Regions from separate parts of the Shewanella sp. S23-S33 genome, predicted to be linked through region 1. Evidence: predicted binding sites of a transcription regulator. Region 1 holds the regulator's gene; the other holds the start of a gene.
What was found. Region 1 encodes ArgR, which controls arginine synthesis, uptake and breakdown. Its sites were predicted from a motif close to ANTGAATANNTATTCANT; they were not measured.
Positions count from the first base shown of each region.

Region 2: ACHA99_RS13845 (YjiH family protein) is a predicted target of ArgR. The motif match lies at 1,437-1,454, and genes of this name have one in related genera.

Region 1 is NZ_JBHFFD010000069.1:65,036-68,467, forward strand. Features, by position in the region: gene ACHA99_RS19260 (thiol-disulfide oxidoreductase DCC family protein) at 68-466, shown strand; gene mdh (malate dehydrogenase) at 570-1,505, opposite strand; gene argR (transcriptional regulator ArgR) at 1,800-2,270, shown strand; gene ACHA99_RS19275 (NAD(P)-dependent oxidoreductase) at 2,419-3,051, opposite strand; gene ACHA99_RS19280 (LysR family transcriptional regulator) at 3,158-3,432, shown strand, end outside.
Region 2 is NZ_JBHFFD010000052.1:61,537-64,968, reverse strand. Features, by position in the region: gene ACHA99_RS13845 (YjiH family protein) at 1-1,355, opposite strand, end outside; gene ACHA99_RS13840 (hypothetical protein) at 2,062-2,775, shown strand; gene ACHA99_RS13835 (U32 family peptidase) at 2,812-3,432, opposite strand, start outside.

The DNA.
Region 1 (3,432 bases):
GGTAGAAGAAAACCAAGCTTGAGTACTTACTTCAAGTATTGTGATCAAGTCATCAGAGGTAATACCGATGGAACTGCGGATTTTTTACGATGGGAATTGTCCATTATGTAGCGCCGAAATGCGTCAACTGAAAGCGCGCGATCCCAACAACTTGATTGCGCTTGAGGATTTAAATGCGCCAGACTTTAGTGAGCGCTTCAGCCATATCAATAAAGACTACGCCAATACGATTCTCCATGGCGAAACCGCAACGGGCGAAGTGTTACTCGGGTTAGATGTCACTTGTAAAGCGTGGGCACTGACAGGGACGCGCGCCTGGATCCAACTGTTACGCCTGCCCGTGATTAAAACTGTGGCCGATTGGTGCTATCTCAGATTCGCAAAACACAGATATCGCATATCTTATTTACTGACGGGCAAAGCCCGCTGCGATGATAACTGCCAAATTCCCACTAAGCGCCGCTGATCAACTGAATTAGCTTAGTAAAGTATAAAACCCAGGCATAAAAAAACGGAGCTCAATGGCTCCGTTTTTAATTCCTCATAATCTAAAAAGATTATCCGAAATATTATTTAACGAAATCAACGCCTAGTTTGATATCGCCTTTCAGCGTATCTAACATAGAATCACGAGCGTTAGCTTCGAATGCACTCACTTCACCGTAAGGCAGTACTTTTTCAATACCGTTTTTGCCTAACAGCACAGGTTGTGCGAAGAATTCAGCATGCTCGCTGCCGCCGTCAACATAGGCGCATTCAACGATGTTAGCCTCGCCTTGCAGACCACGAACCAGAGACAGACCGAAACGGCAAGCCGCTTGACCCATAGACAGAGTCGCGCTTCCGCCACCGGCTTTAGCTTCAACCACTTCGGTACCCGCGTTTTGGATGCGAGTCGTCAGACTTGCCACTTCTTCGTCAGTGAAAGTCGCGCCTTCAACTTGAGACAGTAATGGCAGAATAGTCACGCCGCTGTGGCCGCCGATCACATTCACTTTAACGTCAGCAACGTTCAGGCCTTTTAATTCGGCGATGAAAGTTTCAGAGCGGATCACGTCTAATGTCGTGATACCGAACAGACGGTTTTTATCATAAACACCCGCTTTTTTCATCACTTCAGCAGCGATAGCTACGGTCGTGTTGACTGGGTTAGTGATAATGCCAACCAAAGCCGTAGGGCAAGTTGCCGCTACTTTTTCGATCAGGTTGCGAACGATACCCGCATTGATATTGAACAGATCAGAACGATCCATACCAGGCTTACGCGCAACACCAGCAGAAATTAGAACAACGTCAGCACCCACTAGGGCAGGCGTTGGATCTTCACCAGCAAAACCTTTGATTTCAACAGCAGTTGGAATGTGGCTCAAGTCAACCGCAACACCCGGAGTTACCGGTGCGATATCATATAGAGACAATTGTGAACCCGCAGGCAATTGAGTTTTTAACAGTAGGGCAAGAGCCTGGCCGATACCACCAGCAGCACCAAGTACAGCAACTTTCATAGTTATCTCCGTTATTTCTCGGATATGTGTGACATGGATCTAATTTGCGTTGGCGTCACATTACTGGAATGTCACAACAATTTCAATTATCCCTTAGTCGTGGGACAAAAGAATTCCGGAATAATGTAGAAGCAATGTAGGACAATTACTCAAATTGGGATTTTTACGCCCCCTACAAACGCTTAACCACTGGGGCTTAGTGAATTTTTATTCAACCAATCTGGTTATTTGTTGACAATTTTTCTAAAAATATTCAAAATGGGCCTGTTTTTTTGAATAACGAATAATAATATTATGCAAACGACCAAGAATCAGGATGACCTTGTTAGAATTTTTAAGTCGATTTTAAAAGAAGAGCGCTTTGGCTCTCAGAGTGAAATCGTCACCGCCTTGCAAGCTGAAGGCTTTGGTAATATTAACCAATCAAAAGTGTCACGCATGCTCAGCAAGTTCGGCGCAGTGCGGACTCGCAACGCTAAGCAAGAGATGGTGTATTGCTTACCAGCCGAATTAGGCGTACCCACCGCGGGTAGCCCACTGAAGAATTTGGTACTCGACGTCGATCACAACCAAGCGATGATCGTCGTGCGAACTAGCCCAGGTGCCGCGCAGCTGATTGCCCGCTTGTTGGATTCTATCGGTAAACCAGAAGGCATTTTGGGTACGATTGCCGGTGATGACACTATCTTCATTTGCCCATCGAGCATCCAAGATATCGCCGATACCTTAGAAACCATCAAATCTTTATTCAATTACGCAGAATAAAAAAAACAGGTCAGTGAGCTGACCTGTTCTATTTTACCTGCACCTTTTGAAGTGCGATGCCGCGCTGGTTATTTGGCCATTGTCCCGATTACGTTACAGATTACAGCACAATATCTAACTCACAATCTCTAACTCAACTGTAGCGATATCAGTAAGCCACGCTGATACGCTGATTTGCGTGAGTGCCCTGTTCGGCTTCGTCTACCATGGCTTTTGCGTAATCGGTTACAGAGATACGACTTTGACCATTGGCATCGGTAAAGAAGCTGTCGCCACCAAGACGGTACGGGCTTTCACTCTCACCGGGATATATCTCAGCCGCAGGGCTCACAAACGTCCAATTGATTGTCGTTTGCGCCGCACGGAATACCTTCAAGGCTTCACCCTGAGCTAACGCTTCATCTTTATATGCTGCAGGGAAATCTGGGCTAGATACCAGCGTCACACCCGGCGCCACTTCTAAACTCCCAGCACCACCGACCCACAATAAACGTGGCACGTTAGCGTTAGGCAGCACATCCAGTAAATGCTGAACCGTACTCGCCACTAGACCATGATTTTGTTGGGCGCGGCCACCAACGGCGGCAATCACGACATCTACACCAGCAAAGGTATCGGCGACCAATGGCTGCTCTAAATCCACGGCATGTACTACTACGTCAGCCACGGATAACTTGCTTGGGTCACGCACTAACGCTGTCACTTGATGTCCACGACTCTGTGCTTCTTTTAAAATTGCACCACCAATCCAACCCGTTGCACCTAAAATTGCGATTTTCATTTCATTGTCCCACTCAGATGATTTACATTGGATCCAGTTTACTTGCAGTTTTTCACCTAATAAACATCAATAATTGAGCATGATTGTTTCAATATAGGATACTAATGTGGATAAAATTGCCGCTATACGCAGTTTCGTCGAAGTCGCAAACTGCGGCAGCTTTACCAAAGCTGCCGAACATTTAGACCTCAGCCGCCTGCAGGTTTCCCGTCATATTCAAGAAGTGGAGCAGTGGTTGAGTTTACGCTTATTACACCGCACCACGCGCAGCGCCAGCTTGACTTTGCAGGGTGAGGAAGCGCTACAATTTTGCCAGCGGATCTTAAGTGAAGTTGCTGCCATGGAGAGCCGTGCCCACAGCCATAACAGTGAACTGGTAGG
Region 2 (3,432 bases), on a different contig from region 1:
AACAATAAATGCGCTACACCTGCGATAACAGGCAGTGTCACTAAGGTGCGTAGAATAAACACCACGAAAAGCTCAACGAAGTTGACGGGAATTTTACTGCCGATAAGCAGTGCACCGACTTCACTCATATAGATCAACTGAGTCACAGATAAGGCTGCAATTACAAAGCGGGTCATATCTGATTCAATTGAGCTGGCAAGGATTGACGGAATAAACATATCCGCAAAACCGACCACGATTGTTTTAGAGGCTTCAGTGGCTTCTGGAATATGCAGTAATTCGAGTAATGGAATAAACGGCATCCCCAGATAGTTAAAGATGGGCGTGTGCTCGGCAATAATCAGTGCCAGCGTACCAATGGCCATTACCACAGGGATAATACCAAACACCATATCGACAACGTTTTTAATACCTTCATTTAAGACCGCTTTTATGCCACCAGCACTGGCGGCTTTTTCTAAGGCTTTATCAAAGCCCCAAGATAAGGCGCCATGTCCTGCTGGGATCAGCTCATCATCTGGCATGCGTGGTGTGTCATCTATGTAGTTGTCTTTCTTCCACGATAATGGTGGCAATTTAGGCACAATCACAGCGGCGGCAAAACCGGCGAGACACACAGTCAAATAGAAGGGCACAAACATATGCTCTAACTTAACTTGTGAGATCACCACTAAGCTGAAGGTAATAGATACCGCCGAGAAGGTTGTACCAATAACTGCGGCTTCTCTCTGGGTATAAAAACGGGCTTCGTATTGTTTGCTGGTCAGCAAAATGCCGACACTGCCATCACCTAACCATGAGGCCATACAATCGATAGCACTACGACCCGGTAGATTGAACACGGGACGCATGACTTTCGTTAAGAGTGTGCCAAAGAGCTCGAGTAGGCCGAAGTTCAGCAGCAGCGGCAGTAACATACCTGCAAAGATAAATACCGAGAACAACACAGGTAATAAGTCGTTTAAGACTAATGCGCCAGTGCTCGAGGAGTTGATGATCTCTGGACCTAAACCTAAGTAAGTCAGTACGATAAACACTGCACCTAAGATCCGAGTCGTCAACCACATAGGGCTGACATTCAATAAACCATTAAGGAAGTGATTTTGCGTAACGAATGTGGGCTTAAACACTTTTGACAGCAAAGAGGCCAGCGCCGTAGTCACAACAATAATAGTCACTATGAGGGTTAGCACACCGCTCAATGCGCCTTGCAGTGCTTTAGATATGATAGCGATAGGAATTGTGATCGCATCGTTGTAGCTGATAGGGGTCATAAATAACAACAGACCAATCAGCGAAGGGACGATAAAGGTGAGTATCGTCTTAATGTTTCGGTTTTTATTTTCAGTAGCCAATATTGTACACCTTAAAGTACGAGTCGTACATGGTAAATTTGAATAAATAGCCGCACGTAACAAGCTGTCGACGCTAATTAAGGTGCATTTAAATTCAACTCAAAAACGAGAATGGGGAAGATTACTCGCTTAGCTTCTCTATGTAAAACGATTCGCTAGTTAGTTTGATATAAGCAGCAAAACAGCATAGTTATTTTACTTCAGTTGTCGATAAATTAAGAGTGGCTATATTGGCTTATATTACTGTAAAAGCATTATTAAACATAGTTTTACCATCACTTACCTTAGGTGGGTTAACGACTGGTTAATTACTTGTTTACTGATGTGTGTGAAACTATCTAGATGTTATTTCTGCACAAAAAAACATCAGTAACTTTAGCGCTACCGCCATGTTGGCTGGTTTTCTGTTCGATTTGAAAGTGCAATAGAGATAACTCTGGCTATATAGCATTGGCGAGAACCTGTTGTGCATATCGCGGTAATGTTAAGGAGCCTTGGGCACTAGGACACATTTTTATGCGATAAGCCTTTAAATCGACTTATCTCTAAAAGTGACCTTCTCCATTATCTTGATGCTTTTGTGATTGACTAAAAAGTCGCAAATAACGATGAAAGTAAAAATATTATTCATAAAGCGGATACCCGCCGCTTTAAATCTTCTCATTTCCATGTAAGTTAGTATTACTCCCATCCAGCTCTAGTATTCATGATCGCAAAAGTACAGAAGGTTACGATTAAAGGCGGCTCAACACTGGCCATTAAGTTTGGTTTTTTGGGGATCTTTGGGCTTTTAATTGGCATTGTTATTACTGTTTTGGGGTTCGATGATTCTGAATTCCATCGCTTCAATTTTTTGAATCACACCCTAAGTGAATTAGGGACTTATGGTCATTCGTCTTTCGCTGTCATTCTTAACGGTGGGTTGTTTTTTGGCAGTTTAAGCCTCGTTTTCTATTGTTTGTCTTCTTTGCAGCAGGTGACTTCTTGCTGGGGATACCCTTTCTTTATCAGTTTGGCTCTCACTTTTCTGGCTTTAGCGAGCGTGGGATTATTTCCGGTGAACGTGTATCACTTGCATGTTCTTGGGCTGAAATGGTTTTTCTATCTGGGGAGTTTGAGTGCGATCTTCTACTTAGCCTTGGTCTGTTTCGGCAAGTCTAACTTTGGCCGTTGGACTGGGTTGTTGGCGTTAATAGTCTTATGTAGCATGTTGACGTTTCTGTATGCACCACAGCTCAATTTAGGTTTGACCGAAGGCGATAGACCGTTTTATCAGGAGATGGTATTGCAACTGCCGCGTCCTACTTTGTGGTGGCCAGCCCTACTAGAATGGATTGGACTGGGAAGTTTATTGTGTTGGACAAGTGTGCTGCTTTTTAGCCAGTTAAGCTTCAGCCAAGATCCCAAAATCATTGGCTGAGTTATCTTTAAATTTAGGCTTATCTTCAGCTTTAGGCTATGGATTCACATGCACAGCAAGGCCCGCTTCACCAAACCAATAACCGTTGCACTGGGTTATATCAAGGTTGCTATTCATTGAGAAATCCTGAGTATTTTTAGTCGCTTGAATCGTATCAACCAAAGCATTGGCTTTAGTGATGCAGTCAAGACTACTGGGTGATACTCGAAACACATCGACCCCCATTTGTGTCATTGCCGCTATTTCACTGCGTAAATCTAAACAGCTAGCGGATTGGGTTTGAATTCCATTGAGCCTGAGTAAAGGTTGCTGCTCTTGGGTTTGCGCGAGTAGTCCTTTACTGTATTCACGGCATACCGTTTCGCAATGATCTTTCGTGAGCTGTTTGTGTCTAGCGGTAAAGCAGCGCGCTGAATGGGCGAGTGGTAAATAGCCGTGGCCGAGCACTTCCACCTCAAATGATGGCTGCTCTTGAATCACTTGTTGTAACCAAGCCTTAGATAGCTCCACTGGCATCACAAATCTTTGCATTCCAAACCGCTGCAAGATGTCTAAACTAGCACGATTGTAGTTATTGATACTCGCGCCGCAGACAAAGGGTAACTTACGCTCTTTAGCAAGATACACTGCCGCCATATCGTTTGCTTCGACGATAAA